2 regions of the Thauera sp. WH-1 genome follow, and region 2 is predicted to be linked to the other one. Evidence: riboswitches for the same ligand, from Rfam matches in the RefSeq annotation. Region 2 holds a riboswitch; the other holds the start of a gene.
The links. Region 2 has a riboswitch for S-adenosylhomocysteine ahead of metH (methionine synthase). Riboswitches for the same ligand answer to the same signal wherever they lie in the genome.
Positions count from the first base shown of each region.

Region 1: another riboswitch for S-adenosylhomocysteine. It lies ahead of ahcY (adenosylhomocysteinase); the one in region 2 lies ahead of metH (methionine synthase).

Region 1 is NZ_JBLQGP010000002.1:270,992-286,747, forward strand. It holds gene ACMV5O_RS03530 (DMT family transporter) at 1-855, opposite strand, end outside; gene ACMV5O_RS03535 (YebC/PmpR family DNA-binding transcriptional regulator) at 931-1,656, opposite strand; gene ACMV5O_RS03540 (helicase HerA-like C-terminal domain-containing protein) at 1,775-3,286, shown strand; gene ACMV5O_RS03545 (diguanylate cyclase) at 3,352-5,244, opposite strand; gene metF (methylenetetrahydrofolate reductase [NAD(P)H]) at 5,373-6,206, opposite strand; gene ACMV5O_RS03555 (TlyA family RNA methyltransferase) at 6,214-7,059, opposite strand; gene ahcY (adenosylhomocysteinase) at 7,082-8,527, opposite strand; S-adenosyl-L-homocysteine riboswitch at 8,630-8,733, opposite strand; gene ACMV5O_RS03565 (calcium/sodium antiporter) at 8,751-9,827, opposite strand; gene metK (methionine adenosyltransferase) at 9,840-11,003, opposite strand; gene ACMV5O_RS03575 (lysophospholipid acyltransferase family protein) at 11,239-12,126, shown strand; gene ACMV5O_RS03580 (lysophospholipid acyltransferase family protein) at 12,123-12,995, shown strand; gene dapF (diaminopimelate epimerase) at 13,108-13,941, shown strand; gene ACMV5O_RS03590 (DUF484 family protein) at 13,953-14,597, shown strand; gene ACMV5O_RS03595 (tyrosine recombinase XerC) at 14,626-15,594, shown strand; gene ACMV5O_RS03600 (hypothetical protein) at 15,750-15,756, shown strand, end outside.
Region 2 is NZ_JBLQGP010000018.1:34,000-49,755, forward strand. It holds gene ACMV5O_RS16275 (branched-chain amino acid ABC transporter permease) at 1-299, shown strand, start outside; gene ACMV5O_RS16280 (branched-chain amino acid ABC transporter permease) at 299-1,246, shown strand; gene ACMV5O_RS16285 (ABC transporter substrate-binding protein) at 1,341-2,546, shown strand; gene bamE (outer membrane protein assembly factor BamE domain-containing protein) at 2,753-3,244, shown strand; gene ACMV5O_RS16295 (hypothetical protein) at 3,290-3,922, shown strand; S-adenosyl-L-homocysteine riboswitch at 3,993-4,067, shown strand; gene metH (methionine synthase) at 4,145-7,885, shown strand; gene trxA (thioredoxin) at 8,043-8,420, shown strand; gene ACMV5O_RS16310 (LysR family transcriptional regulator) at 8,386-9,318, opposite strand; gene ACMV5O_RS16315 (TerB family tellurite resistance protein) at 9,490-9,897, shown strand; gene ACMV5O_RS16320 (phosphate-starvation-inducible PsiE family protein) at 9,974-10,447, shown strand; gene ACMV5O_RS16325 (ribose-phosphate diphosphokinase) at 10,466-11,410, opposite strand; gene ACMV5O_RS16330 (sodium-independent anion transporter) at 11,766-12,113, shown strand; gene ACMV5O_RS16335 (TIR domain-containing protein) at 12,193-15,756, shown strand, end outside.

The DNA of each region.
Region 1 (15,756 bases), on a different contig from region 2:
CGACACGGCGACCGCCATGCCGGCAATGGCCACCAGCGACAACTGCTCGCCGAACATCGCCCACGCGATCAGCGCCGTGGTCGGCGGCGTGAGATAGAACAGGCTGGCGACGTTGACCGCGCTGCCGCTGCGGATCAGCAGGTTGAGCAGGCTGATCGCGCCCACCGACAGCACCACCACCAGCCATAGCAGGGCAAAGATGAACTCGCCGCTCCACGTGATGTGCAGGGTCTCGGTCTGGCTTGCGACCAGCGCCGTCAGCGCCAGGCTGGGCAGGAACTGCAGTACCGAGCCGGTGCGCAGGTCGAAGCGCGGGCAGAAGCGCTTCTGGTACAGGGTGCCGGCGGTGATGCCGAGCAGGGCCGCGAGCGCCGGGATCAGCATGTGCACCAGGGCCTCGCCGCCGGCGCCATCGACCCCGGCCTTGCTGCCGACCACCAGCGCCACGCCGCCAAAACCGAGCGCGAGCCCGATCCACTGGCGCGCCGACACGCGCTCGCCGAGCAGCAGGCCGGCGAGCGCCGCGGTGAGCAGCGGCTGCATGCCCACGACCAGCGCCGAGATGCCTGCCGGCAGGCCGCGGTGGATGGACATGAACACGCCGCCCAGGTACAGCGCGTGCACCAGCACGCCGGTGACGCCGATGTGCAGCGCCTCGAGCGGGCTGGCCGGCCAGGGCGCGCGCATGGCGAGCGCGATCAGCGTCATCAGGCCGATCACCAGCACGTAGCGCGCGACCAGGAAGCTGAGCGGTTCGGCATAGGGCAGGCCGAACTTGGCGCCGATGAAGCCGGTGCTCCACAGCAGGACGAAGAGCAGCGGGGTGAAGCGCTGGAGCAGGGGGGCGGGCATCATGTCGGGCGCGGGCCTGGAAAGGAAAAGCGGCGCCGGGCGCCGCTCTGCGGGTGAAACGGGGCGAAGGGCGGTGGATTACTCGTCGAACTCCGCCGAGGTGTACACCTCCTGCACGTCGTCCAGGCTTTCCAGCGCGTCGAGCAGCTTCTGCATGCGGGTGGCGTCCTCGCCGATGAGCTCGATGGCGTTCTCGGGCTTCATCGTCACTTCGCCGAATTCGGCGCTGAAACCGGCCTGCTCGAGCGCCTCCTTGATCGCGGTGAACTCCCACGGTCCGGTGATGACTTCGATCGAGCCGTCGTCGTTGGTCAGCACGTCTTCGGCGCCGGCCTCGAGCGCGGCCTCCATCAGGGCGTCCTCGTTGGTGCCGGGGGCGAACAGCAGCTGGCCGCAGTGCTTGAACTGGAAGGCGACGCAGCCGTCGGTGCCCATGTTGCCGCCGTACTTGGAGAAGGCGTGGCGCACGTCGGCCACGGTGCGGGTCCGGTTGTCGGTGAGGCAGTCGACCATCACCGCCGAGCCACCGATGCCGTAGCCCTCGTAGCGGATCTCTTCGTAGCTCACGCCCTCGAGCTCGCCGGTGCCCTTCTTGATCGCGTTCTCGATCTTGTCCTTGGGCATGTTCACGCCCTTGGCCTTGTCCACCGCCAGGCGCAGGCGCGGGTTGAAGCCGGGATCACCCCCGCCCATCTTGGCGGCGACGGTGATCTCCTTCGCCAGCTTGGAGAACGCCGCACCGCGCTTTTCGTCCTGCCTACCCTTGCGGTGCTGGATGTTGGCCCACTTCGAATGACCCGCCATAAGTTTGACCTCTGTACTGCATCAGCGATTGAAGAGGCCGGCATTATACCGCCCGGGCGGGAGGGCGCTGGCACTGCTAAACTTTTGCGCACGACATTTCCGACCCGAGGAGCACCCCATGGCCGAACCGATGCTGATCGCGAAAGCGCACGACCAGGACGCCTTCAAGGACATCGTCCTGCTGCCGCGGCTGTCGAACCGGCATGGCCTGATCACCGGCGCCACCGGCACCGGCAAGACGGTGACGCTGCAGAAGCTCGCCGAATCCTTCGCCAACATCGGCGTGCCGGTGTTCGTCGCCGACATCAAGGGTGACCTGTCCGGCATCGGCGCCGCCGGCACCGCCTCGCCCAAGCTGCTGCAGCGGCTCGAGGCGATCGGCATCGGCGAGTATGCGCCGCGCGCCAACACGGTGGTGTTCTGGGACGTGTTCGGCGAGCAGGGCCACCCGGTGCGCGCCACGATCTCGGACATGGGGCCGCTGCTGATCGCGCGCCTGCTCAACCTCAACGACACCCAGACCGGGGTGCTCACGCTGGTGTTCAAGATCGCCGACGACAACGGCATGTTGCTGCTCGACCTCAAGGACTTGCGCGCGATGGTCCAGTACGTGGGCGAGAACGCGAGGAGCTTCACCACCGAGTACGGCAACATCTCGCCGGCCTCGATCGGCGCTATCCAGCGCAACCTGCTGGCGCTCGAAGAGCAGGGCGGCGACGTCTTCTTCGGCGAGCCGATGCTCGACATCAACGACCTCATGCAGACCGGCGCCGACGGCCGCGGCGTGATCAACGTGCTGGCGGCCGACAAGCTCTACCACTCGCCCAAGCTGTATTCCACCTTCCTGCTGTGGATGCTGTCCGAGCTGTTCGAGCAGCTCCCCGAGGTGGGCGACCCGGACAAGCCGAAGATGGTGTTCTTCTTCGACGAGGCCCACCTGCTGTTCAACGACGCGCCCAAGGCGCTGATCGAGAAGATCGAGCAGGTCGTGCGCCTGATCCGCTCGAAGGGCGTGGGCGTGTACTTCGTCACGCAGAACCCGCTGGACGTGCCCGAGACCGTGCTCGGCCAGCTCGGCAACCGGGTGCAGCACGCGCTGCGCGCCTTCACCCCGCGCGACCAGAAGGCGGTGAAGACCGCCGCCGACACCATGCGGCCCAACCCCGCCTTCAACGCCGCGCAGGCGATCACCGAGCTCGGCGTGGGCGAGGCGCTGATCTCCTTCCTCGACGACAAGGGCCGGCCCGAGGTCACCGAGCGTTGCTTCGTGATCGCGCCGGATTCGCGCCTGGGGCCGCTGAGCGAAGCCGAGCGCCGTGCGGCGATCGCCGGCTCGGTCATCTACGGCCACTACGAGCAGGTGGTGGACCGCGAGTCGGCCTACGAGATGCTGCGCGCCCAGGCCGCGGCCTCGGTGGCGGCGGCCGAGCAGCAGGCCGCGGCGCGCCAGCAGCCGGGGGCGGGCGGCGGCGTCAGTGACATCCTGTTCGGCTCGACCGGTCCGCGCGGCGGCCAGCGCGACGGCCTGGTGCAGATTGCGGCGAAGACGGTCACGCGCACCATCGGCAGCTCGATCGGGCGCCAGATCGTGCGTGGCCTGCTCGGGTCGCTGCTGGGGGGCAAGCGCTAGGGTGTCGGGTGCTGGGTGCCGGGTGTCGGCTACAGTGCCGGAGGTCGGGTTGCAGCGGCCTGCGCTTACCACGGACCGCAGCGCTGCTTGCCCTGGATCGAGATGCAGCTGCGGTTACGCCCCGCGCGCTTGGCCGTATAGAGTGCGCGGTCGGCGGCGTTGACGAGGCTGTCGGCGTCTTCCATCTGCGCCTCGCGGGTGGCGACACCGATGCTGACCGTGATGCCGATCGACCCTTTCTCGCTGTCGATGCGGAGCGCCTCGACGACGCGACGAAGGCGCTCGGCGGCCAGCAAGGCCGACTTGATGTCGGCGTTCTGGCACACCATGAGGAACTCTTCGCCGCCCATCCGGCAGATACTGTCGTTCTTGCGCGCCGAGCGCTGAATGACCTGCGCCACCTTGCGCAGGGTGGTGTCGCCGACGGCATGGCCGTGGGTGTCGTTGATGCTCTTGAAATGGTCGATGTCCAGCATCAGCACGGACAAGGGCTCGCTTGACCTGTCCGCGGCGCTCCAGGCCCTGGCCAGGCTGTTCATGCCCGAGCGCCGGTTCGGCAGATTGGTCAGCAGGTCGGTCATTGCAGCGTGGGTCAGGCGCCGGTTGCTGATCGCAAGCTCGGCGGCGAACTGCTTGAGCTTGGCACGATCGCGTTCCCAGCCCTCGAGCACTTCGGTGTAATGACGCGCGGCAAACAGCCGGGCCCGCAGCATGAGCATGTCGATCGGCTTGGTGAGGTAGTCATCGACGCCCCCGTTGAAGGCCTCCAGGACTTCCTCGTCCTCCTTGGCCGCGGTCAGCATCACGATGTACATCGTCCGCCCCCACTCGGACGCGCGCAGCGCCCGGCACAGCTCCAGTCCGTTCAGGCCCGGCATGTGCCAGTCCGTGAGCACCACCTGAGGCATGGTCTCGAGGGCGAGCGCGAGCGCCTCGTGGCCATTCGAGGCGCAGGTCACCTGGTGGCCGAGGGTCTTCTCGAGTGCCAGCTGCAGCGCCCTGCGTGTGGTGGGGTCGTCCTCCACCAGCAGCACGCGCATCGCGTAATCACTGGCATGCCGTGCCGTGTTCGCCTCGCTCAGGTGGGCGAATGAGGGCAGCGCAGTGGCGGGCACCTTGAGCAACTCGCCCCATGCAAGCCAGCTCTTGACCAGGTCGTCGATGGTGCGACCCAGTTCTTCGGCGTCGAGTCCGAGCTTGCTGCCCAGCAGCAGCAGCCCGGGAATCTGGCCGGCGCGCTCGTGCTCTTGCGCGGTTCCCAGGTCGGCCACGCACTTTGCCAGGTAGAACAGATTGACAAGCCGGTGCGGCCTGGATCCCGCGGAGAAGCCCGAGGACTCGGGATCCTCGTGATAGTAGACCGGCTCTACCAGGGCGCTGGGGAGGCCCCATTCGGTGAGCAGGGCGGCGGAGAGCTCGAGGTGGTCGGTGTGCAGGTACTCCTGCTCGAGCTCCCGCAGGCGCGTTGCCGCGTCGGGGTGTGCAAGCAGCGGGCTGTACTCCGTTGGGTGGGCCGTTGCCAGCGCCAGGCAGCCAACGCGCGCGAGCAGGCCGCAGGCGAACAGCTCGTCCGCCGCCCCGGCGCCCGCCAGGCCGGAGAAGGCCTGCATGGCCACGCCCATCAGAAGCGAGTGCGACCAGAAGCCGTCGTAATCGAAACCGGGGCAGGGGCCCGCATGGTACTGGTCGACGAGCGAGAAGCCGAGCGCGAGATTGCGCACGGTGCCGAGACCGAGGCGGGCGATGGCATCCGTTACCGAGGCTACCGGGCGCCCGCCCCGTGCCGCGGAATTGGCCTGGCGGAGCAGTCTGCCTGCGAGCGCCGGATCGGTCTGGGCGATACGCGCGATTTCGTTGATATCGGCGTCGTCCTTGCGGCACAGCTCCAGGATGGCGAGCGCAACGCCCTTCGGGCTGGGAAGCTCGCCATCCAAGGGGATCTGATCGAGTTTCTTCATGTCCTGCGCCCGATGCCCGTGGCTGGTTGGAAGCGGCGACAATGCTGGCATAAATCCGGCTGCACGGGTTTACCACCTGATCCACGGTCCGGTGCGGTAGGACGACCGCGCATCCGGCGCCGCCAGCCTCAGGCCGTGAGCCCCAGCCGGCGGCAGATCTCCAGCGTCGGCGCGGCCTGGTTCATCGAATAGAAATGCAGGCCCGGTGCGCCGGCGGCGAGCAGCTGCTCGCACAGGCGGGTGACCACGTCGAGGCCGAAGGCGCGGATGGCGTCGCTGTCGTCGCCGTAGCTCTCGAAGGTCTTGCGCATCCAGCGCGGGATCTCGGCGCCGCAGGCATCCGAGAAGCGCGCCAGCTTGCTGAAGCTGCCGATCGGCATGATGCCGGGCACGATCGGGGTGTCCAGGCCCAGCTTGCGCACCTCGTCGACGAAGTGCAGGTAGGCGTCGAGGTTGTAGAAATACTGCGTGATCGCCGAGTTGGCGCCGGCCTCGACCTTGCGCTTGAAGGCGGCGAGGTCGTCCTTCGGGCTCTTCGCCTGCGGGTGCCATTCGGGGTAGGCGGCGACCTCGATGTGGAAGCGGTCGCCGGTCTCGGCGCGGATGAATTCGACCAGTTCGCTGGCGTAGCGGAACTCGCCCGCCGCGCCGGCGCCCGAGGGCAGGTCGCCGCGCAGGGCGACGATGCGGCGGATGCCGGCGGCCACGTATTCCTGCAGGATGCCGCGGATGCTGTCGCGACTGGCGCCGACGCAGGACAGGTGGGGGGCGGCCTCGTAGCCGGCGGCGGCGATCTCCTTGACGGTGGCGAAGGTACGCTCGCGGGTGGAGCCGCCGGCGCCGTAGGTCACGGAGAAGAAGCCCGGCTCGAGCACGGCGAGCTGATCGCGCGTGGCGCGCAGCTTGTCGGCGCCTTCGGCGCTCTGTGGGGGGAAAAACTCGATCGAAAGTTCGGTGCGCATGGCGGTATCAGGTGTTGTCGACATCCGGCGTGCGGATGGCGTGGAAGAAGAACTCGCGGTTGCCGTCGCCGCCGGTGATGGGCGAGTCGAACCAGTCGAGGATGATGAATCCGGCCGCGTGCGCCGCCGCGCGCAGCCGCGCTTCGACCTCGGCATACAGCGTCGTGTCGCGCACGATGCCGCCCTTGGCGAGGCCCTGCGGGCCGACCTCGAACTGCGGCTTGACCAGCGCCAGCACATGGCCGGAGGGCGACAGCAGCGCGTGCCACTGCGGCAGCAGCAGCGCGAGCGAGATGAAGCTGGCGTCGCACACGAGCAGATCGAAGCCCTGCGCCGGGTAGTGCGCGCCGAGCGCGGCCGGCGTGAGCTGGCGGGCATTGAGGCCTTCGAGCGTGACGCAGCGGCGATCCTTGCGCAGGCGCGGGTGCAACTGGTCGTGACCGACCTCGACGCCGACCACCTTGGCCGCACCGGCCTGCAGCAGGCAGTCGGTAAAGCCGCCGGTGGACTGGCCGATGTCGAGGCAGACTGCGCCATGCACGTCGAGCCGGCTGCGGGCGAGCGCACCTTCGAGCTTGAGCGCGCCCCGCGACACGAAGCGGTCGCGGTCGTCGGGCGTGACCACCAGCCTGGCGTCGGGCGGCAACTCCAGCGCCGGCTTGCTGACCGGCTGCCCCTCGTGACTGACGCGACCGGCGTCGATCAGCGCGCGCGCCGCGGTGCGCGAGGGCGCGAGCCCTTGCGCCACCAGCAACTGGTCGACCCGCAGCAGGCCGTGGCGGTCGACCGCCTTGCGACTGTCGGCGGCGTGGCGTGGCCGTCCCTGGCGGGCATGGAAGGCGTTCATGCTCATCGGGACGACCTCCTGGGCAGGCTCAGTAGCGGTACGCGTCCGCCTTGTACGGGCCTTCGACCGGCACGCCGATATAGGCGGCCTGGGCCTCGGTCAGCACCGACAGTTGCGCGTTGAGCTTCTTCAGCTGCAGGCGGGCGACCTTCTCGTCGAGGTGCTTGGGCAGCGTGTAGACGCCCACCGGGTACTTGTCGATGTGCTGGAAGAGCTCGATCTGCGCGATCGTCTGGTTGGCGAAGGAGCTCGACATCACGTAGCTCGGGTGGCCGGTGGCGCAGCCGAGGTTCACCAGGCGGCCCTTGGCGAGCAGGATGATGCGCTTGGAGGGTTTGCCATCCATCGGCGGGAAGATCACGTGATCGACCTGCGGCTTGATCTCCTCCCACTGGTAGCCTTCGATGCTGGCGACGTCGATCTCGTTGTCGAAGTGGCCGATGTTGCACACGATGGCCTGGTCCTTCATCTTCGCCATGTGATCGTGGGTGATCACGTGGTAGTTGCCGGTGGCGGTGACGAAGATGTCGGCCTTGTCGGCCGCATCGTCCATGGTCACCACGCGATAGCCTTCCATTGCCGCCTGCAGGGCGCAGATGGGGTCGACCTCGGTCACCCAGACCTGGGCCGACAGCGCGCGCAGGGCCTGGGCCGAGCCCTTGCCGACGTCGCCGTAGCCGGCCACCACCGCGATCTTGCCGGCGATCATGACGTCGGTGGCGCGCTTGATGCCGTCGACCAGCGACTCGCGGCAGCCGTACAGGTTGTCGAACTTGGACTTGGTGACCGAATCATTGACGTTGATCGCCGGAAACTTCAGCTCGCCGCGCGCGTGCATCTGGTACAGGCGATGCACGCCGGTGGTGGTCTCCTCGGTCACGCCCTTGATCTGCGCGAGGCGGGTCGAGTACCACGCGGGGTCCTGCGCCAGCTTGGCCTTGATCGCGGCGAACAGCACGGTCTCCTCTTCCGAGCCCGGCTTGGCCAGCACCGAGAGGTCCTGCTCGGCGCGCGCGCCCAGGTGCAGCAGCAGCGTGGCGTCGCCGCCGTCGTCGAGGATCATGTTGCTGTAGATCTTTTCACCACTTGCCGCCGCCGGCCATTCGAAGACGCGGTGGGTGTAGTCCCAGTAGTCGGCGAGCGACTCGCCCTTGACCGCGAACACCGGGATGCCGTCGGCGGCGATTGCCGCGGCGGCGTGGTCCTGGGTCGAGAAGATGTTGCACGAGGCCCAGCGCACTTCGGCGCCGAGCGCGGTCAGCGTCTCGATCAGCACCGCGGTCTGGATGGTCATGTGCAGCGAACCGGTGATGCGCGCGCCCTTCAGGGGCTGGCGGGCGGCGTATTCCTCGCGGATCGCCATCAGGCCCGGCATCTCGGTTTCGGCGATGCGGATTTCCTTGCGGCCCCAGTCGGCGAGCGACAGGTCGGCGACGACGAAATCGGTGAAGTTGGTGTCAGCCACAGCGTTCATGTGAAGCTCCATGCTATGGCCGGGCAGCGATGCGGGCGGGCAGCGACACTGGCTGCGAGGGCTCACCCGGCATCCCGAACCCGGCAGGGTTGAAGACGATTAGCAGGGTGAGCGCCGTTGTACTGCAACCCGCCGGGCGGCGGGGTCCGAGCCTGGGGGCCGCGGCCGGCAAAGCCGGCGGGCGCCTCGCAGCGCTCCTCGGAAAGTCGCGATTATAACCGCGTCAACCGCTCGCGCGGCCGTTGTTGCGCACGATGCTGACGATCAGCGTGATCACCGTCAGCGGCAACACGTAGCCGAGCATGATCCCCGAGAAGGCGGGCAGGCTGTCGTGCTTCTGCGCCTGCAGCACCAGCCAGGCCGTGTACGCCGCGTAATAGCCCAGGAACACGCCGCCTTCCCAGCGCGCGATCTCGCGCCCGGTGATCATGATCGGCAGGCAGGCGAAGGCCACCGCCAGCATCACCCACAGGTCGAAGTTGCGCGCCGCCTCCGACACCGGCAGGCCGGCGCCCGAGACGATGCCGGTGACGCCGAGCACGGCGAGGATGTTGAACACGTTGCTGCCGACCACGTTGCCCACCGCGATGTCGCGCTGGCCGCGCACGGCGGCGACGATCGAGGTGGCAATCTCGGGCATCGAGGTGCCTACCGCCACTACGGTGAGGCCGATCACCAGGTCGCTGACGCCGAAGGCACGCGCAAAGGCCACCGCCGCCTCCACCAGCCAGTCCGCGCCCACCACGAGCATCGCCAGGCCCACCACCACCAGCGCGATCTGCACGCTCCAGTGGCGGTCCCAGTTCGAGGTCGGGATCTCGGTCTCGAACTCGTCCTGCACCGCCTTCGAGGCGCGCCGCGACTGCACGACCAGGAAGACGGTATAGGCGATCACCAGGCCGAACATCACGATCGACTCGAGCAGCCCGATGCGGCCGTCGAGCGCCACCACCACCAGCAAGACCGAGGCCCCGATCATGATCGGGATCTCCTGGCGGATGATCTGCTCATCGACCAGCAGCGGCGTGATCAGGGCGGAGATGCCCAGGATCAGCAGGATGTTGGCGATGTTGCTGCCGACCACGTTGCCGATCGCCAGGTCCGGGCTGCCCGACAGCGCCGAGCCCACCGACACCGCCATCTCCGGCGCGCTGGTGCCGAAGGCGACCACGGTGAGGCCGACCACCAGCGGCGACACGCCGAAGGACACCGCCAGGCGCGAGGCGCCGCGCACCATCACGTCGGCACCGATGACGAGTACGGTGAGACCGGCGACGAACATCAGGACTTGCTGGAGCATGGGATTCCCCGCTTACAGCCCGGCGTCGGCGCGCAGCGCGGCGGCCTTGTCGGTCTGCTCCCAGCTGAAGTCGGGCTCGTCACGGCCGAAGTGGCCGTAGGCGGCGGTCCGGGAGTAGATCGGGCGCAGCAGGTCGAGCGTCTGGATGATGGCCTTCGGGCGCAGGTCGAAGTGCTTGCCGATCAGCGCCACGATCTGGTCGTCGGTCACCTTGCCGGTGCCGAAGGTGTTGACCATCAGCGACACCGGGCGCGCCACGCCGATCGCGTAGGCCACCTGCACCTCGCACTTGTCGGCTAGGCCGGCGGCGACGATGTTCTTCGCCACGTAGCGCCCGGCATAGGCGGCCGAGCGGTCGACCTTGGACGGGTCCTTGCCCGAGAACGCGCCGCCACCGTGGTGAGCCGCGCCGCCGTAGGTGTCGACGATGATCTTGCGCCCGGTGAGGCCGCAGTCGCCGTGCGGGCCGCCGACCACGAAGCGGCCGGTGGGGTTGACCAGGTAGCGCACGTCGCCCTGCATCAGTTCGGGCGGCAGCACCGGCTTGATGATCAGCTCGATGACGGCCTCGCGGATCTGCGCGTGGGTCACGTCCGGGTCGTGCTGGGTGGACACCACCACGGTGTCGATCGCCACCGGCTTGCCGTCCACGTACTTCACCGTGAGCTGGCTCTTGGCGTCCGGGCGCAGCCAGGGCAGGCGGCCGTCCTTGCGCACTTCGGCCTGGCGCTGCATGACGCGGTGCGCGTAGTGGATCGGCAGCGGCATCAGGCTGTCGGTCTCGTTGGTGGCGTAGCCGAACATCAGGCCCTGGTCGCCGGCGCCCTGGTCGAGCGGGTCGTCGTTGGCGTTGTCCACGCCCTGGGCGATGTCGGGCGACTGGCGGTTGATCGCCGCCAGCACCGCGCAGCTCTTGTAGTCGAAGCCGATGTCGGAGTTGTCGTAGCCGATGCGGCGGATGACGTCCTGCGCGATCTCGCGGTAGTTGGGGTGGGCGGTGGTGGTGATCTCGCCCGAGATCACGACGAGGCCGGTGGACACCAGCGTCTCGCAGGCGACGCGCGCCTTGGGGTCCTCGGCCAGGATGGCGTCGAGCACGCCGTCGGAGACCTGGTCGGCGACCTTGTCCGGATGGCCTTCGGATACCGACTCGGACGTAAACAGAAATTCAGCCATGTTGCCTTGCTCCAGAAACAGAAAATCCCCGATCAGCCAACGACTTGCGTCTGCGGCCGGCTCCGGGGATTTCGTCGAGCAGCCGACGCTTTAGCAGTATTTTGCGCCCGTTGCTGCTGGCCGCGCCGCCCTGCAAGTTGTCGAGTTAACTCGGCGGCAAGGCCCGGATTATAGACCGGGATCGCTGGCTGTGTAAGCATTCGGCCCTGTGCTGAGAACCGGTGGCTGACTCGACGTGCTGCTTTCGCTTGTGTTTCGCCTGCTTTCGCGCCTGCCGCTGCCCTGGCTTCACCGCCTCGGCGGCTGGATGGGCTGGCTGACCTACAAGGCGTCGCCGTCCTACGCCCGCCGCCTGCGCGACAACCTCGCCAATGCGCTCGGGCGCGAGGACGAGGCGGTGCTGCGGGCGGCGGTCGTCGAGGCCGGCCGCCAGGCGCTCGAGCTGCCCTTCATCTGGCTGCGCCCGGCGCACGAGGTGGTGGCGGCCGCGGTGCGCACCGAAGGCTGGGAGCTGGTCGAGCAGGCGCGCGCCGAGGGGGCCGGCATCCTCTTCATCACGCCGCACCTGGGCTGCTTCGAGATCACCGCGCAGTGCATCGCGGCCAGGATTCCGATCACCGTGCTCTATCGCCCGCCGCGCAAGGCCGAGCTGCAGCCGCTGATGGAGGCGGGCCGCGCCCGCGGCCAGATGCGCACCGCGCCGGCCGACCTGTCGGGCGTGCGCAAGCTGGTCAAGACCCTGCGCAGCCACGAGGCGGTGGGCATGCTGCCCGATCAGGTGCCGGGCGCGGGCGAGGGCGTGTGGGCGCCCTTCTTCGGCAAGCCGGCATGGACGATGACGCTCGCCGCGCGCCTGGCGGCGGTGAAGGGCGTGCGCGTGATCTACACCTGGGCCGAGCGCCTGCCGCGTGGCGAGGGCTACGTGTTCCGCCTGCAGGCGCCCACCGAGGCGCTGACCGGAGAGCTGGAAACGGACGTCGCGATCATCAACCGCGAGGTCGAGCGCATGATCCTGCAGTGCCCGCAGCAATACCTGTGGGGCTACAACCGCTACAAGGGTCCGCGCCGCGAGCGCGACGCAGGCGCGGCGGCCGCGACGGCGGAGCGGGACGGTCCGGCATGAGCCGTCTCGTGATCGCGTTGATCTGGCTGCTGCACTGGCTGCCGCTGACGCTGCAGGCGCGCATCGGCAGCGGCTTCGGCCTGCTGCTGTACGGGGTCGTGGCGCCGCGGCGCAAGGTGGCGCTGACTAACCTGCGGTTGTGCTTTCCCGAGCTGTCCGAGGGCGAGCGGCGCGCGCTGGCGCGCCGCAACTTCGCCTACATCGGGCGCAGCATGCTCGAGCGCGGGCTGGCGTGGTGGGCGAGCCCGGCGCGCCTGCGTCGCCTGGTGCGCATCGACGGCCTCGAACGCCTCAACGCTCTGCGTGCCGAGGGGCGGCCGGTGATCCTGCTCACGCCGCACTTTCTCGGCATCGACGTCGCCGGCACCCGGCTGTCGATGGAGGGCGAGTTCATCACCGTGTACTCGCCGCAGAAGGACAAGGTCTTCGACTACTGGCTCAAGCATGGCCGCAGCCGCTTCAACGACCAGGTCGTGCTGTCGCGCCACGAGGGCGTGCGCGCGACGGTGAAGGCGATGAAGTCCGGCCGCCCCTTCTACTACCTGCCCGACCTCGACTACGGCCGCAAGGAGTCGATCTTCGTGCCCTTCTTCGGCGTGCCGGCAGCCACCATCACCGGCCTGCCGCGCCTGGCACGCCTGGCCGGCGCCGCGGTGATGCCCTGCGTCAGCCGCATCCTGCCAGGCGGCGCGGGCTACGTGCTGGAGCTGGGCGCGCCGTGGGCGGACTACCCGAGCGCCGACGTCGAGGCCGACACTGTGCGCATGAACACCTGGCTCGAGGGCGTGGTGCGCAGCATGCCCGAGCAGTACTACTGGGTGCACCGCCGCTTCAAGACGCGACCGGAAGGCGAAGCGCGCATCTACTGAACCACGGCGATCGGCGCGCCGACGGTGGACGCTGCGCGCCGCGGTGGAGGACAATCGCGGCTTGCGGATCTTTTCCGTCATCTGTCATTTTTGCCTTCCGGAACGCCCCCTGATGAAACTGCGCTTCACAAAGATGCACGGCCTTGGCAACGACTTCGTCGTCATCGACGCCACGCGGACGCCGGTCGAGCTGACGCCGGCGCGGGTGAGGGCGATCGCCGACCGCCACTTCGGCGTCGGCTGCGACCAGCTCCTGGTGGTCGAGCCCGCCGCCCAGGCCGACGTCGATTTCCGCTACCGCATCTTCAACGCCGATGGCGGCGAGGTCGAGCAGTGCGGCAATGGCGCGCGCTGCTTCGTCCGTTTCGTCCATGACAAGGGCCTCACCGACAAGCGCGAGATCCGCGTCGAGACGCGCTCGGGCGTCATCGCGCCGCGTCTGGGCGAGGACGGTCTGGTCAGCGTCGACATGGGCGTGCCCGAGCTCGAGCCGGCCCGCATTCCCTTCCTGTCCGACTCCGACGCCGTGGTGCAGCCACTGGCGGTGGGCGAGCGGACCGTCGCCATCACCGCGGTGTCGATGGGCAACCCGCACGCGGTGCAGGTGGTGGCCGACGTCGATGCCGCGCCGGTGGCCGAGCAGGGCGCCTTGATCGAACGCCACGAGCGCTTTCCGGCGCGCGTCAACGCGGGTTTCATGCAGGTGCTCGACCCGCATCGGGTGCGCCTGCGCGTGTTCGAGCGTGGCGCCGGCGAAACCCTGGCCTGTGGCACTGGCGCCTGCGCGGCCGTGGTCGCTGGCATCCTGCGCGGCCTGCTGGTGTCGCCGGTGCGGGTTGAGACCCGTGGCGGCGAGCTCGAGATCGACTGGGTCGGCCCGGGCACCCCGGTACGGATGACCGGCCCCGCCGTGACCGTGTTCGAAGGCGAGATGGAACTGGCCTGAAGGAATATCGAATGAATGCCCAAGATGTCGCGCACTATCTGCGCAGCCACCCCGATTTCCTCAACGAACACCATGAGCTGTTCGCCGAGCTCACCGTGCCCCACCCCCGCCATGGCGGGCAGGCGATCTCGCTCGCCGAGCGCCAGCTTCATGCGCTGCGCGACAAGATCCGTCTGCTCGAGCTCAAGCTCGCCGAACTGATCCGTTTCGGCGAGGAGAATGACGACATCAGCAGCAAGGTCCATCGGCTGTCGGTCACCCTGTTGCAGGCGGGCAGCGCGGCCTCGGTGCGCCAGGCCGTGGTCAGCAGCCTGCAGGACGACTTTGCCGTGCCGCACGTCGGCCTCGAGCTGTGGGCGGCGGGGGCGCAGGGCGATGCCTGCGGCGTCAGCGAAGCGGCGCGCCGTCATATCGACAGCCTGCGCCATCCTTACTGCGGGGCGCCCGAGAGCATCGAGGTGGCGAGCTGGTTCGGCGAGGCCGCGCCGCATGTCCGCTCGCTGGCCCTGATGCCGCTGCGCAGCCAGGGCGTGTGCTTCGGCCTGCTCGCGCTCGGCAGCGCCGAGCCCGAGCGCTTCTATCCCGAGATGGGCACGCTCTACCTCAACCGCATTGGCGAGCTGGTGGCGGCCGCACTCGCCGCGCACGCGGCCTGAACGCACCCGCGCAAGGGGCGCCGCGAGCATGAAGCGCAGCCGGACATCCAGCCCCGGGGCCGGCAGCCGCCGCGAATCGAGCGCGCCGAAGGCGCTCGCCAGCCCCTCGGTGGCGCCCCTGCCGGCCGACGGCGAGGCCTGGCTCGACTGGCTCGCCAGCCAGCGGCGCGCGGCCGAGCTGACGCTGAAGGCCTACCGGGTGGGGCTGCATGCCCTGTTGCGGCTGGCCGACGGGCGGGCGCCGGAGACGCTCGACACGCAGGACATCCGCCGCTTTGTCGCCCGCCTGCATGGCGAGGGGCTGAGCGGGCGCTCGATCGCCCGCCACCTGTCGGCGTGGCGCGGCTTTTTCCGCTGGCTCGCGCGTCACCGCGGCCTGCGCGCCAATCCCGCGCTCGGCGTGCGGCCACCGAAGTCGCCCGCCACCTTGCCCCGGGTGCTGTCGCCCGACCAGGCCAAGGCCTTGCTCGACCCGGCGCCGGAAAGCCTGCTCGAAATACGCGATATCGCCATATTCGAGCTTTTTTACTCGTCCGGCCTGCGGGTTTCCGAGCTGGCGGCGCTCGATGTCGCGCGCGGCGTGGACCTGGACGAAGGCCTGGTCACCGTCACCGGCAAGCGCAAGCGCAGTCGCAGCGTGCCGGTCGGCGGGCCGGCCATCGAGGCGCTGAGGCGATGGCTGGCCGTGCGTGGCCAGCTCGCGCCGGCGGGCGAGGCCGCGCTCTTCGTCACCCGCAGCGGCGGCCGCCTGAGCACCGGCGGCATCGCCAGCCGGCTGGGCCATCGCGCGCAGGTGCTGGGGCTGGGCGTGCATGTGCATCCGCACATGCTGCGCCACAGCTTCGCCAGCCACCTGCTGCAGTCCAGTGGCGACCTGCGCGCGGTGCAGGAATTGCTCGGCCATGCCAGCATCCGCAGCACCCAGATCTACACCCATCTCGACTTCCAGCACCTGGCCAGGGTCTACGACGCCGCCCACCCGCGCGCGCGCAAGTAGGCTGCCGGATCTTCCCCAGCTTGGGTATTTCCGCACAGAGCGCCGCCAAGGCCTCGGTTATGCTGCGCGCCAGGAAGCATTTAATAAATATTTAATTTATGTCGGTATTGCAGGCATTCGCCTTGTGCGAATGCGCTGCGTACCGCAGAAACGCCATGTCCT
Region 2 (15,756 bases):
TGCTGACCTGGGCCATCGTCGGCGCGCTGTGCGCGGCCTCGGGCTTCATGCTCGGCATCAACACCGAGCTGCATTCGATGATGGGCTGGCAACTGCTGCTGCCGATGTTCGCCGCCGCCATCGTCGGCGGCGTGGGCCGTGTCGAGGGCGCGGTGCTCGGCGGCCTGGTGGTGGGCATCGCCGAGGAGATGTCGATCTTCATCCTGCCGGCGCAGTACAAGGCGGCGACTGCCTTTGCGCTGCTGCTGCTCATCCTGCTCGTCCGCCCGCGTGGCCTGCTCAACGGCAAGGTGCTCTGATGGATCTGCTCGGTCTCGCCAACTACGCGGTCTTCATGGCCATCCTGATCGGCATCTATGCCCTGCTCGCGCTCGGACTCAACATCCAGTGGGGCTTCACCGGCCTGTTCAATGCCGGCATCGCGGGCTTTTTCGCGATCGGTGCCTACACCTCGGCCATCCTCACCAGCCTGCCGGCGGCGCAGCGGCTGGGCGGCTTCGAGCTGCCGATGGTGCTGGGCTGGGTGGCGGCAATGGTCGTGGCAGCGGCGATCGCGTGGCCGATCGGCAAGATCTGCCTGCGCTTTCGCTCCGACTACCTGGCGATTGCCACCATCGGCATCGCCGAGATCATCCGCCTGGTGATCCGCACCGAGGGCTGGCTCACCGGCGGCGTGCGCGGCATCACCGGCGTGCCGCGTCCCTTTGGCGAACTGCCCTACATGCAGTCTCAGCTCGCTTATCTGGCGATCGTGGGGGTGCTGGTACTGCTCGCCTACCTGCTCGTCGAGCGCCAGGTGAATGCGCCCTGGGGCCGCATGATGCGGGCCATTCGCGACAACGAGAACGCCGCCGCGGCGATGGGCAAGCGCGTCGCCGATCGCCGCCTGCAGGCTTTCGTCTTCGGCTCGGCGCTGATGGGCCTGGCCGGTGCGCTGTTCGTGCATTTCAACCGCTCGATCACGCCCGAGGCGATCGACCCGATGATCGCCACCTTCCTGATCTGGATCATGCTGATCCTGGGCGGCTCGGGGAACAACCGCGGCGCCATCCTGGGCGCGGCGGTGATCTGGATCATCTGGTCGGTGTCCGAGCTGCTCACCGACCGCCTGCCGACCGAGGTCGCGATCCAGGCCAAGTACGCCCGGGTCTTCATCATCGGCCTGACCCTGCAACTGGTGCTGCGCTTCCGCCCCGAGGGCATCCTGCCCGAGCACCACGCCGGCGCCGCGCCGCCCCCTCGGTGAGGGCCTGGGCGGCTTCGATGCATTCAACCGCGGGGGTCCGCAGGGCCTCCGATTCAGCCAACACGTGCCACGGCACATTCTGGAGGTGACCCTAATGAACAAGAAGACCCTTGCAACCCTCGTCGGCTCGCTCCTCGGCGCGGCCGTGCTTGCCACCCCGGCCCATGCGCAGAACGTCAAGATCGGCCTGCTCGGCGGTATCTCCGGCGCGATCGCGGCGATGGCGCCGTCCATGCTGGATGCCTCGCGCCTGGCCGTTGCCCAGGTCAATGAGCAGGGCGGCATCCTCAACGGCGGCAAGCTCGAGGTGGTCGTCGGCGACAGCGCCTGCAACCCGCAGAACGCCACCGACGCTGCCACCAAGGCGGTGAACATCGACCGCGTGATCGCCACCGTGGGCCCGCATTGCTCGGGGGCCGTGCTGGCGGCGGCCAACTCGGTCACGGTGCCCGCCGGCGTGCTGATGGTCACGCCCTCGGGCACCTCGCCCGAGATCACCCGGCTCAACGACAAGGACCTGGTCTACCGCACCGTGCCCTCCGACGACTACCAGGGCCGCGCACTCGCCCGCACCCTCAAGGCGCGTGGCATCGACAAGGTGGCGGTGGCCTACCTCAACAACGACTATGGCAAGGGCCTGGCCGAGTCCTTCAAGGCCGAGTTCGAAGGCAACGGCGGCACCATCGCCGGCTACTCCGGCCACGAGGACGGCAAGGCGTCCTACCGCTCCGACCTCGCCCAGCTCGCGCGCGGCGGCGCCGACACCCTGGTGATCTTCGACTACGGCGACGGCACCGGCCTCACCATCCTGCGCCAGGCGCTGGAGAACAACTTCTTCAAGACCTTCATCGGCGCCGACGGCATGAAGTCCGAGGCCGTGATCCGCTCGCTCGGCGAGCAGAACCTCGGCAGCTTCTTTGCCTCGGCGCCGGTGGGCGAGGCCTCGGCCTCGCTCGACGCCTTCCGTGCCGCCTTCTCGGCCGCGGGTGGCAACCCCGACGCGATCTTCACCACCACCTCGTACGACGCTGCCTTCCTGGCCGCGCTGGCGATCGAGAAGGCGGGCGGCGACAAGGCCAAACTCGCCGAGTCGCTGCGCGCCGTAGCCTCGGCGCCGGGCGAGCCGATCATGGCCGGCGAGTGGGCGAAGGCCAAGCAGCTGATCGCCGAAGGCAAGGACATCGACTACAAGGGCGCCGCCGGCGACCATGAATTCGATGCGGCGGGCGACGTGCCGGGCAACTACGCCTTCTTCAAGGTCAGCGGCAGCACCTACGAGGCGATCGCCGACATGCAGTGAGCGTACTCGGCGGCGACGCCGTGCAGCGCCAAGGAGGGCCGGCCGGGGTAACCCGCCCGGCCCTCGCCGGTTTCTTGAGGCGCACACAGTCCGGCATTTGCAAAGCCTCACGCTTGCTGGATTGCAAAGGCCGCCTGCATGGCGGATGCTTGAGGCGAAATCGATCGCCGGCCTCGGGTCCGGCCCCCCGTCTGGAGCACTGACTGATGAGACGCCTGCTTGCCTGGGTTTGCAGCTTGCTATCGGCCATTGGCATCACTGCCTGCGACTACATCAACGTCCGCGAGCTGCAGCCCGGCGTGTCGACGGCGGTCGAGGTGCGCGAGCGCTTCGGGCCGCCGCACATGGAGTGGCGCAACGAGGATGGTTCGACGACCTGGGAGTACAGCCGCCAGCCCGAGGGCATCGAGTGCTTCATGATCACGATCGGTGCGGACAACATCCTGCGCAGCATCGATCAGGTGTTGAACGAAGCGAGCTTTGCGCGCGTCGAACGCGGCATGAACGGCGATCAGGTGCGGCGCCTGCTTGGCAAGCCGGCTTCCAGCCAGTTCTTCCAGCTCAAGCAGGAGACGGTGTGGGAGTGGAAGTTCGACCACGGCAATAGCACCGGCGGCGACCCGATGTTCTTCACCGTGTCCTTCAACACCGAGGGCCGGGTCACGGGCACGGGGCGGTACACCCGCTATCGCCGCTGAAGGAGAGCGATGATGATCACGACCGAGAGACCCGTGTGCCCGGCGATGCCGGGACGGTCGTCGCTATGGGTCTCGCCCTTGCGCACCCTGCTGTGGCTGCTGCTTGTCCTCGTGTCCCTGCAACTTGCCGGCTGTGCGGTGTTTGCACCGCCGCGGCCCTACACCACCGAGGCCGAGGCACTCGCCGAGCGTGGCGAGCCGACCCGGCGCTGGACCAACGACGACGGCACGACCGTGCTCGAGTACGCCACCCAGCCCTACGGCCACACCTGCCTGATGGTGGAGGTCGATCAGGGCGGCATCGTGCTGCGCCAGTGGGATGCGCTGGCCGCCGAGAATCTGGCGCGGGTCGAGCCGGGCATGGACGAGGCGCAGGTGGCGCGCCTGCTGGGCACGCACCGCTCGGTGCAGACCTTCCACCTGTCGGGCGAGGTGGTGTGGGACTGGAATATTCGCAACGACGGCCCGGGTATTGCGACGCTGTTCAATGTGCACTTCATCGACGGCAAGGTGGTGCGCACCAGCCAGACCTATGTGTTCCCGCGCGACGGCGGCATGTTCGGCTTCTGGGGTAGCTACTACCGCGGCCCCTGGGTGTGGGGTGGGCGCTGGGGCTACCCGCGCGGCTTTTACGGCTACCCCTATGCGCATCCCTTCGCCTATCCGTGGATCTGGTGAAGGTTTAGTGTGGCGCTTGCCTGCGGCAACGGGCTTGGCAGGCGGCCAGTACAGCCGATAGAATTCGCGTCTTGCCGAGGAGCGCTGCGACCCACCGATCCTGTGCGGGCCAGGCTCGGCAACCGATCAACGGCGCTCACAAACCTTCAGCCGGTTTGTGGCGCCGTTCGTTTTTTCTGCATGGCGTTGCCCGGCGACCGTTGAATGACCGAGGACCGACCCATGCAAGCCGACCGCAGCACCGAACTCCGCCAGCTTCTCGCCGAGCGCATCCTGATCCTGGATGGCGCGATGGGCACCATGATCCAGCAGGAAAAGCTGGGCGAGGCGGACTACCGCGGCGATCGCTTCCTCGAGCACCCGAAGGACCTCAAGGGCAACAACGACCTGCTGGTGCTCACGCGCCCGGACGTGATCGCAGGCATCCACCGCGCCTATCTCGAGGCCGGCGCGGACATCATCGAGACCAACACCTTCAACGCCACCCGCGTGTCGCAGGCCGAATACGGGCTGGAGGCGCTGGCTTACGAACTCAACGTCGAGGGTGCGCGCCTGGTGCGCCAGCTGTGCGACGAATACACCGCAGAGAACCCCGCCAAGCCGCGCTACTGCGCCGGCGTGCTCGGGCCGACCTCGCGCACGCTGTCGATCTCGCCGGACGTAAACGACCCCGGCTTCCGCAACATCAGCTTCGATGCGCTCGCCGACGACTACTACGACTCGGCCAGGGGCCTGCTCGAAGGCGGCGCCGACCTGCTGCTGATCGAGACCGTGTTCGACACGCTCAACGCCAAGGCCGCCGTATTTGCGATCGAGAAGCTGTTCGACGACCTGGGCAAGCGCTGGCCGGTGATGATCTCCGGCACCATCACCGACGCCTCCGGCCGCACGCTGTCGGGCCAGACCGCCGAGGCCTTCTGGAACTCGCTCAGCCATGCGCAGCCGATCAGCTTCGGCCTCAACTGCGCGCTCGGTGCCGACCAGTTGCGCCAGTACGTCGAGGAGCTGTCCACCGCCTGCGACACCCATGTCTCCGCCCACCCCAACGCCGGCCTGCCCAACCCGCTGTCGCCCACCGGCTACGACGAGACGCCCGAGCACCTTGCCGGCGAGATCCGCGAATGGGCGCAAAGCGGCCTGGTGAACATCGTCGGCGGCTGCTGCGGCACCACGCCGGCGCACATCGCGGCGATCGCCGAAGCCGTTGCCGGCCTTGCGCCGCGCGCCGTGCCCGTCATCGACAAGAAGCTGCGCTTGTCGGGCCTCGAGCCCTTCAACGTCGGCAGCGACGCCCTGTTCGTCAACGTCGGCGAGCGCACCAACGTCACCGGCTCCAAGGCCTTCGCGCGCATGATCCTTGAAGGCCGCTTCGACGACGCGCTCGCGGTCGCGCGCCAGCAGGTCGAGAACGGCGCCCAGGTCATCGACATCAACATGGACGAGGCGATGCTCGATTCGGTCGCCGCCATGGAGCGCTTCTGCAAGCTCATTGCCACCGAGCCCGACATCTCGCGCGTGCCGATCATGCTCGACTCGTCGAAGTGGTCGGTGATCGAGACCGGCCTCAAGTGCATCCAGGGCAAGGGCGTGGTCAATTCGATCTCGATGAAGGAGGGTGAGGCCGAGTTCCTGCGCCAGGCGCGGCTCGCGCGCCGCTACGGCGCGGCGGTGATCGTGATGGCCTTCGACGAGCAGGGCCAGGCCGATACCTTCCGCCGCAAGACCGAGATCTGCGAGCGTGCCTACACGCTGCTCACCAAGCCGGTCGCCGAGGGCGGTGCCGGCTTCCCAGCCGAGGACATCATCTTCGACCCCAACATCTTCGCCATCGCCACCGGTATCGAGGAGCACGACAACTACGCGGTCGACTTCATCAACGCCGTGGCCTGGATCAAGGAGAACCTGCCGTACGCGAAGACCTCGGGCGGGGTGTCGAACGTGAGCTTCAGCTTCCGCGGCAACGACCCGGTGCGCGAGGCGATCCACACCGTGTTCCTGTACCACGCGATCAAGGCCGGCCTGTCGATGGGCATCGTCAACGCCGGCCAGCTCGGCGTGTATGACGAACTCGAACCGGTGCTGCGCGACAAGGTCGAGGACGTGGTGATGAACCGCAAGCCCGGGGCGGGCGAGGCGCTGGTCGAGCTGGCGCAGACGGTGAAGGGCCAGGCCAAGGAGTCCACGCAGGATCTGGCCTGGCGCGCCTGGTCGGTGGAAGAGCGCCTCTCCCACGCGCTGGTGAAGGGCATCACCGAGTTCGTCGTTGCCGACACCGAGGAGGTGCGCGCCAAGCTCGAGGCCGAAGGCAAGCCGCCGCTGGCGGTGATCGAAGGCCCCCTGATGGCGGGCATGAGCGTGGTCGGCGACCTCTTCGGCGCGGGCAAGATGTTCCTGCCCCAGGTGGTGAAGTCGGCGCGCGTGATGAAGCAGGCGGTCGCCCACCTGATCCCCTACATCGAGGCCGAGAAGCTGCGCACCGGTGCGACCAGCAAGGGCCGCATCATCATGGCCACGGTCAAGGGCGACGTGCACGACATCGGCAAGAACATCGTCGGCGTGGTGCTCGGCTGCAACGGCTACGAGGTGATCGACCTCGGCGTGATGGTGCCGGCGACGAAGATCCTGGAAGCGGCGAAGGAGCATGGCGCGCAGGCGATCGGCCTGTCGGGCCTGATCACGCCCTCGCTGGAGGAAATGAGCCACGTCGCCGCCGAGATGAAGCGCCAGGGCTTTTCCGTGCCGCTCCTGATCGGCGGCGCCACCACCAGCCGCAACCACACCGCGATCAAGATCGCGCCGCACTACGACCAGCCGGTGGTGTATGTGCCGGATGCCTCGCGCGCGGTGGGCGTGGTCACCGCGCTGCTGTCCGAAGGCCAGAGCGAGGCCTTCAAGGCCGAGGTCGCCGCCGACTACGAGAAGATCCGCGCCCTGCACGCCAACAAGAAGGGCGTGCAGCTGGTGAGCATCGAGGCCGCGCGTGCGAATGCTTTCCGCTGGGAAATAGGGGACAGACCCCAATTTCCTGAGGGGAAATCGGGGTCTGTCCCCTATTTTCCGCCGCGCCCGAACATGCTCGGCGTGCAGGCGATCGACGTCGAGCTCGGCGAGCTGGTCGACTACATCGACTGGGGCCCCTTCTTCCAGACCTGGGACCTGGCCGGCCGCTTCCCCGCCATCCTGGACGACGCGGTGGTAGGCGAGACCGCGCGCAACGTGTTCGCCGACGGCAAGGCCATGCTCGAGAAGATCGTGGCCGAGGCCTGGTTGCAGGCGAAGGCGGTGTTCGGCCTGTTCCCCGCCAACGCCGTCGGCGACGACATCGAGCTCTACACCGGCGAGGACCGCAAGCATCTGGCCATGGTCTGGCACGGCCTGCGCCAGCAGCACGAGCGCCCGGCCGGCAAGCCGCACTGGTGCCTGGCCGACTTCGTCGCGCCCAAGGACTCGGGTGTGGCGGACTGGGTCGGCGCCTTCGCCGTGACCGCCGGCCTGGGCATTGAGGCCAAGCTCGCCGAGTTCGAGGCCGCGCACGACGACTACCACGCCATCATGCTGAAGAGCCTGGCCGACCGCCTCGCCGAGGCCTGCGCCGAGTGGCTGCACGAGCGCGTGCGCCGTGAGTGCTGGGGCTATGCCGCCGACGAGACGCTGGACAACGACGCGCTGATCCGCGAGGAGTACCGCGGCATCCGCCCGGCGCCGGGCTATCCGGCCTGCCCCGACCACACGGTGAAGGGCCCGCTGTTCGAGCTCCTCGGCGCGCGCGCGCGCATCGGCATGGACCTCACCGAGAGCTACGCGATGATGCCGGCCGCGGCGGTGAGCGGCTTCTACTTCGCCCACCCCGAGAGCCATTACTTCGCGATCCCGAAGATCGGCCGCGATCAACTCGCTGACTGGGCACGCCGCACCGGCATGGAAGAGGACGAGGCGGCGCGCTGGCTGGCGCCGCTGCTCTGATCGCCGGCCTGCAGGTCCGCTGCGTAGGGCGGGCCGTGTACCCCCCTGCGCGGCCTGCGGGCGGCGGGGGCGCGCGGCGCGTGCGCGACGAAATGACGCCGGGGCCCCACTTCCGGGCGTGTATCATCGGCAGTCGCTCATTCAATCAGGGGCTGACATGGCAACCGTCGAACTCACCGGCGACAACTTCAACGATACGGTCTCGCAGAACCCGATCGTCTTCCTCGATTTCTGGGCCGCCTGGTGCGGCCCCTGCCGCAACTTCGCGCCGACCTACGAGGCGGCCTCCGAGGCCAACCCGGACATCGTGTTCGGCAAGATCGACACCGAGGCCCAACAGGAGCTCGCCGCCGCCTTCCAGATCCGCTCCATCCCCACCATCGCGGTGATCCGCGAGGGCGTGATGGTGTTCCGCGAGTCCGGCGCGCTGCCGGCGAACGCGCTGAATCAGGTGATCGCCGGGGTGCGTGGGCTGGACATGGACCAGGTGCGCGCCGAGATCAGCGCGCAGCAGGCCGCACAGCAGCAAAGCTGAGCGATTCGCTGCTGCCGGCGGCCTGGTCGCGGATGGCCTGCATGGCCGGATGCGACAGCCGTCGCTCGGTGGTGATCGCGAAGATCTGGCTGCGGACCTCGGCGATCTCGCCCAGCGCCGCCACGTCGTACTGCCGGCAGACATGGTCGGCGATCGAGCTTGGCGCGACGAATGCGCCTGCACCGCTCTGGCCGAAGGCCTTCATCAGGGCGCTGTCATCGAATTCGGCGACCACCGAGGGGCGCAGGCGCCGCTGCTCGAACCATTGCAGCAGCGCACTGCGGTGGGCCACGTCCTCGCCCGGCAGCAGGAAGGGCGCGCCGTCGAGGCTGACGGGAAAGCCGTCCGCCAGTCGTGCCGCCAGCGCCGGGGCCGCGAACACCGTCAGCGTGCTCTCGCCGAGCAGCGTACTGTAGCCGCGCACGCTGACATCGGACGGCAGCGGCCGGTCGGCGATCACGAGGTCGAGCCGATGCACCGCGAGCTCGGCGAGCAGCTCCGCGAGTGGCGCTTCGCGGCACACCAGGCGGCCCGGGCGCTCCACATGCAGGGCGGGCTCGATCAGGCGATGGACGACCGACTTGGGCATCGAGTCGGGGAAGCCGATGCGAAAGGGCAGGCTGCGCCGCAGCGTGTCGTCGCGCACGATGTCCGCGATCTGGTCGCCGAGCGCAAAGATCTGCTCCGCATGGCCGAGGATGCGCTCGCCTGCCTCGGTCAGCGCCAGCCGGCGGCCGACCCGGCGAAAGAGGCTGACGCCGAGTGCCGCCTCGAAGGTGGCGAGCTGGGCGCTGATCGAATGGGGCGCCAGGTTCAACACCCGGCCCGCCTCGGCAATCGTGCCCACCCGCGCCACCGTCCAGAAGTAGCGCAAGTGCTTGTAGTTGAGCTCAGTCATCATCGCGCTGGCCTCGTTCCGTCGAAAAAATCGATTCAATAACAAAGTTTAATCGACTTTTTATGAGAACGGTTCTCCTTTAGTCTGCATCCGTCTGCAGCGCTGTCGGGGTCTCCCAACCCGGCTGACCCGGGCCTTGCAGCCATCCCGACACAAGAAGGAGACAGCACCATGCGCCACTACGACACCGACAGCACCCCCGCCGCCGCCCGCATCCTTGCCCTCACCGTGCTGGCCGACGGTGGCCTCGACCACACCGAGCTCGACACCCTGATGCACACCGACCTCGCCCGTCGCCTGGGCCTCGGCAGCGTGGAGTTCGAGCGCATCCTGCGCGAGTACTGCGACGACCTGCTGCTCGGTGCCCACTACATGGACGGCATGCGCCTGAAGCTTGCCGACGAGGTGCTGGACCAGATCCTCGAGGACATTGCCGAGCCCGCGCTGCAGCAGGCCCTGCTGCGCGCCATGCAGGACATCGTCAGCGCCGACGGCGTGGAGACGCCGGCCGAGGTCGAGGTGCTGGCGCGTGCGCTGGAAAAGTGGCGCATGCGCGGCGCCCCTTCGAGTCTGAACTGAGGTGACGGGGGCCGGGGGCGTCGCAGGGCGCGGCGGCCCGGCCCCCGGCGGTACTACCTGGGGCCGGGAGGCCAACATGGATACGGCGAAAAGTACACGGTCTGCGGACCACGACAGTCACCTTGGCGAGCGCGTCGACGATCCCCTGATCGACCGCCTGCATTGGGTCATCCGTCAGGCGATCCGCGTGCTTGCCGTGCTGATGGTGGCGGTGATCCTGTGGACGGTCGCCGACGTCGTGCTGGTGCTGTACGAGAAGCTGTCGACCCCACCCTTCCTGCTGCTCGACCTCAACGACATCTTCGTCGTGTTCGCCGCCTTTCTGGCCGTGCTGATCGCGATCGAGATCTTCGTCAACATCACGCTCTACCTGCGTGACGACGTCATCCACGTCAAGCTCGTGATCGCGACCGCGCTGATGGCGATCGCACGCAAGGTCATCGTGCTCGACCTGAGCACGATCGAGCCGATGTACCTGTTCGCGATCGGTGTCGTGGTGCTGGCGCTGGGCGTGACCTACTGGATGGTGTCGCTGCGCCCGGGCAATTGAGGCGCAGGGCGCGCGCCATCACTCGAACAGCGCGCCCACGCTCTGGCCGCTGTGGATGCGCTCGATGGCGGCGGCAAACAGCGGCGCCACGTTGAGCACGGTCAGCTTGTCGAGGCGCTTTTCGGCCGGCACGCTTACCGTATTGGTGACCACGATGGAGTCGATCGCCGCCGCGCCCAGGCGTTCGATCGCCGGTCCGCACAGCACGCCATGGGTCGCCGCCGCATGCACGCTCTTCGCGCCGGCCGCACGCAGCGTGTCCACCGAGGACACGAGCGTGCCGCCGGTGGCGATCTCGTCCTCGAAGATGACCACGTCGCGCCCGCCGACCTCGCCCACCACGTGGCCCTGCTTGACCGCGGTGTCCGACACCCGGCGCTTGTCGATGATGGCCATCGGGATGCCGAGCTTCTCCGAGAAACGCCCGGCGCGCTTGGCGCCGCCCGCGTCGGTGGCGACGGCGACCATGTTCGAGAGGTCGTAGTGGTTGCGGAAGTGCTCGGCAATCAGCGACACGGCGGTCAGGTGGTCGACCGGCACGCTGAAGAAGCCATGCACCTGGTCGGCGTGCAGGTCCATCGTCAGCACGCGGTCGGCGCCGGCGGTGCGCAGCAGGTCGGCGATCAGCCTGCCGGTGATCGAGATCCGCGGCGCGTCCTTCTTGTCCGAGCGGGCGTAGGAGTAATAGGGAATCACCGCGGTGATGCGCTGTGCCGAGGCACTGCGCAGGGCATCGAGGGTGATCAGCAGCTCCATGATGTGCTCGCTCACCGGTTCGGCGAAGGACTGCAGCACGAAGACGTCGCGCTCGCGCACGTTCTCCTGGACCTGTACCCGCAGGTTGTCGTTGGAAAAGCGCGAGATGTCGAGCTGCCCCGGGCGCATGCCCAGGCGCTGGCTGATGTCGCAGGCCAGCTCGCGGCTGGCGTTGCAGGCGAAGATCTGGAGGCCGTGCTTGATCATCGATCGAATTCTCCGTCGTGGCGGGGCGCGCAGGCCTGCGCGGCGTGGGGTGGAAGGCGGACGCGGCGGTCGGCCCGACGCGCGGTCGCCGTAATGCTACGGGAAGATGGCACCCGAGGCGTGGCCGCGCTTGCGTCGGCCGCGCGTTTGCCACATCTTTGCGACACAACACGGCGGGGAGACAGCACCCTCAGAGTCGGCCAAGCCCGCCCGGCCGAGTGTCCAGCACGGGAGTGTCGATGGACGAGCGGCCCTATTCGCTTGCGCGCCTGCGGGGGGATTTTTTCGGCGGCCTGACCGCCGGCGTCGTCGCCCTGCCTTCGGCGTGGCCTCCGGCGCAGGCGCGGCGGGCGGCGTGAGCCAAAGCGAGGCGGACATGGACAGCGGGGTACGCGTGATCGAGGTCGGCGGCCCCTTCTTCTTCGGCTCGACCAGCCAGCTGCTCGATCGCGTCGATCAGGTGATCGGCACGCGGGTGGCGGTGTTCGACTGCAGTCGCGTGCCCTTCATGGATCTGTCGGCGCAGTTTGCCCTCGAGGAAATGGTCGAGCGCCTGAAAGCACAGTCGATCGTGGTCTTCATCGTCGTGCCGCCGGCGATCCAGACCGAGCTGATGCGCCTGCGCGCGCCACACCTGCCGGCCGAGCTGCTGCGCAGCGACCTCGGCGCGGCGCTGGGCGAGGCGCGCGGCCTAGTGGGCTGAGCCCGCCCGGCAGGACTTGGCGCACGGTGGCGGCGGGTGCATGCTGCATGGCGGGTGAGGGGCGGGTCGGAGGGCAGCGGTGTCAGGAATCTTCATCAGCCACAGCAGTCGCGACCGCCAGGCGGCAGAGGGGATGGCCGCGCGGCTGCGCGAGCAGGGTTATCAGTCGCTGTTTCTCGACTTCGATCCCGCCGACGGCATTCCCGCCGGCCGCGACTGGGAGCGCGAGATCTATGCCCGGCTGCGCACCTGCAGCGGCGTGGTGGTGCTGTGCAGCGCGCACTCGATGGCGTCGGACTGGTGCTTCGCCGAGATCACGCATGCGCGTGCGCTCGGCAAGCGGCTGTTCCCGGTGGTGATCGGCGAGTGCAGCCTGCGTCCACTGCTGCTCGACACCCAGGTGGTCGATCTGCGCGCCGACGCCGAAGAAGGCTACGCGCGGCTGTGGCGCGGCATGCGCAGCGCCGGCCTGGACCCGGCCGACAGCTTCGCCTGGGACGGCGGGCGCGCACCCTATCCGGGCCTCGCGCCCTTCCAGGCGGCCGACGCCGCAGTGTATTTCGGCCGCGATCAGGAGCAGCGGCGCTGTCTCGACACCCTGGCGCAGATGCGCCGCTACGGCGGCGAGCGCCTGCTGGTGGTGGTCGGCGCTTCGGGCAGCGGCAAGTCCTCGCTGGTGCGCGCGGGCGTGTTGCCGCGCATCGCGCGCATGGCGGAGTGGCGCGTGCTCGGCCCGCTGCGCCCGCTGCGCCGGCCCGATGAGGAGCTCGCCCGCCTGCTGCCAACGGGGCTGGCGCCCGCCAGTGCACCGGCCGTGCTCGGGGCGGCGCTGGCGTCGGCCTTCGCCGCGGAGCCGGAGCGGCCGGCGGTGTTGCTGGTGGTCGACCAGCTCGAGGAGCTCCTCACCACCAGCGAGCCCGAGGCCGCGGCGCGCTTCGTGCAGGCCCTGCGCGTGGCGCTCGCGCCCGAGCGCGGCGAGTTGTACTGCCTGGCGACCCTGCGCGCGGACTATCTGGCAGCCTTGCAGGCCCTGCCGCTGTGGGGGGCGCTGCCCTTCCGCCAGCAGCCGCTGGCGCCGATGGACGCCAGCCACTTCGCCGAGATCATCAGCGGCCCGGCGCGCGTCGCCGGGCTCGAACTGGAGGAGGGACTGGTCGAGGCGCTGGCGCACGACACCGGCAGCCCCGACGCGCTGCCGCTGCTCGCGTTCACGCTGAACCGGCTGTGGCGCGACTTCGGCGATGACCGACGCATCACCCTCGACGAGTACCGCGCGCGCTTCGGCGGCCTGGAGGGCGCGATCCGCCACGAAGCCGAGGCGGTGCTCGCCGCCCTCGCGCCCGCCGACGAGGCGCTCGGTGCGCTGCGCCACGCCTTTCGCCAGCTGGTGCGGGTCGAGCCCGAGGGCGGCTACACGCGGCGTGCGGCGCGCTGGCAGGATCTGCCCGCCGCCGCGCACCCGCTGCTCGAGGCCCTCGTCGCTGCCCGGCTGCTGGTGTCGGGCCGGGACGAGGGGGGCGCGCGCATGCTGGAGGTGGCCCACGAGGCCTTGTTCCGCGCCTGGGACCTGTTGCGCCGCTGGCTCGACGAGGACCGCGTGTTCCTGCTCTGGCGCCAGCATGCGCTGCCGGCGGCCACGGCCTGGCAGCGCGCGGCCGACGACGCCGGCCTGCTGCTGCGTGGCGGACCGCTCGTCGAGGCGCAGCGCTGGCAGGCGGAGCGGGCCGACGAGCTGGGCGAAGCCTTGGACCGCTACATCGACGCAAGCGCTGCCGCGGTGAGACGGCTACGCCGGCGCCAGGTGGGCGCGCGTGCCGGGCTGGCGGCGCTGTTGCTGGCCTCGGCCGCGCTCGGCGCCGGACTCTGGCAGCAGCAGCGCGAAGCCATGGGCCAGCGCATCGACAGCTACTGGAGCGGTGCGCTGTCGGCACGCGACGCGGGCGACGACGCCTTGCGCGCGGCCCACTACCTCGCCCGCGCGGCCGACCTCGGCGGCGAGGGGCGCGCGCACGACAACGCCCTGATTGCGATCGGCATGCTCGCAGGCGGGCTGGAGCTGGCGGGCGAGATCACCCTGCCGGGAGCGCCGGATGGGGGGCGAACAGCGGCCGGCGAGCGCGCGCCAGCCGGCACCCAGGTGGCCGCCGGCGCGCGCGTGCTGCTGGCCTGGCGCGGTCGCGAGGCCTGGCTGCATGCGCTCGACAACGGCCGCCAGACGGATGCGCACCTGCACTCGGATACGGTGGCCGAGGGGCTCATCCTGCCGAGCGGTGAGGTGCTGACCCGCGACGCGGCGGGCGGCGTGTGGCTGTGGGGCGGCGGGGCGCCGCCGCGCGCGCTCGCCCACGGCGGGGTGGCACGCATTGCCGTCGATCGCGAAGGGCGCCGGCTGGCCGGCTGGGGCGACGACGGCGTGCAGCTGTGGACCCTGCCCGCCGCCACGCCCGCTGGCCGCTGGCTTGCCGGCAGCGCGATTGCCGGCGCCGCCCTGGTCGAGCGCGGCGGGCTGCTGGCGTGGACCGCGGCCGGGGCGTTCTGGCGCGTCGACGCAGCCGGTGCGGCGCTTGCATGGCACAGCGGCTGTGCGCCGCGCGGGGTGGAACTGGCCGCCGACGGCCGCAGCGCGATCAGCTTTTGCGACACGACTCTGCTGCGCCACGACCTGGACGCGGGCAGGGTGCATGCGCGCTGGAGCTCGCCCGAGTTGGTCGATGGCGTGCGTTTCGATGCCGACGCGGGCCTGGTGGTGTCGTGGAGCGCGGGCCGCGGGCGTGTACGCGTGTGGCAGGCGGCCGATGGCGCGCCGCGCTTCGAGCGCCCGCTCGATCGCGAGGGCAGCCTGTCGCGCGTGCTGCTGCTGCCGGGAGCCGGCAGGTTGCTGACCGCGGGCGCGGATGGCTGGCTCGAGGTGTGGGATCTGGCGCTGGGCGAGCTGGCCGCGCGCGGCCGCCATCATCGCGCCGAGGCGCCGGTGCTGGCCGTGGCCACGGCCGATGGCACGCGCGTGCTGGCCTGGAGCCGGGTGGCCGGCGCACGGCTGTGGGACGCCGGCACGCTGACCCCCTTGAGCCTGCCCTTGCTGCACGTCGGCCGCGTTCTCGGCGCCGCGGTCGACGACGCCGGCGGCACGATCCTGAGCTGGGCCGACGACGACAGCCTGCGGCTGTGGCGGCGGCAGCCGGCGCTGGAAGTCACGGCGCCCGCGGCGCCGGGCGGGGCGCCCGCCCTGCCGCGGCCGCAGGCCCCCGATGCGACGCTCAAGGCGCGGCTCGATGCGCTCGGCCTGCACGGCTACCAGCTGCTGCACGCCCAGGGCGAGCAGTGGCTGCTCGCGGCCGGGCCGCTGGCGCGCCGCCTTGGTCCGGGCGAGCGTCTGTCGCCACCGCTTGCGCTCGACGAGGGCGCGCGCGGTGGCGCCCTGCTCGGCGACGGTCGCGTCGTGCTGTGGGGTAACAGCAGCGTGCGGCTATGGGATGCGGACCGCGGCCGCCCGCTGAGCGCCGTGCTGCGCTCGGACGTGCTGTATCCCGAGCACGGCGCGGTCGATGGCGGGCTGCTTGCCGCGGACGCGTTGCAGGCGCGGCGCTGGCGTTGGCCCCAGCCCGACATCGGCAGCGTCAGCGTGGCGCAGTGGCTTGCGCTT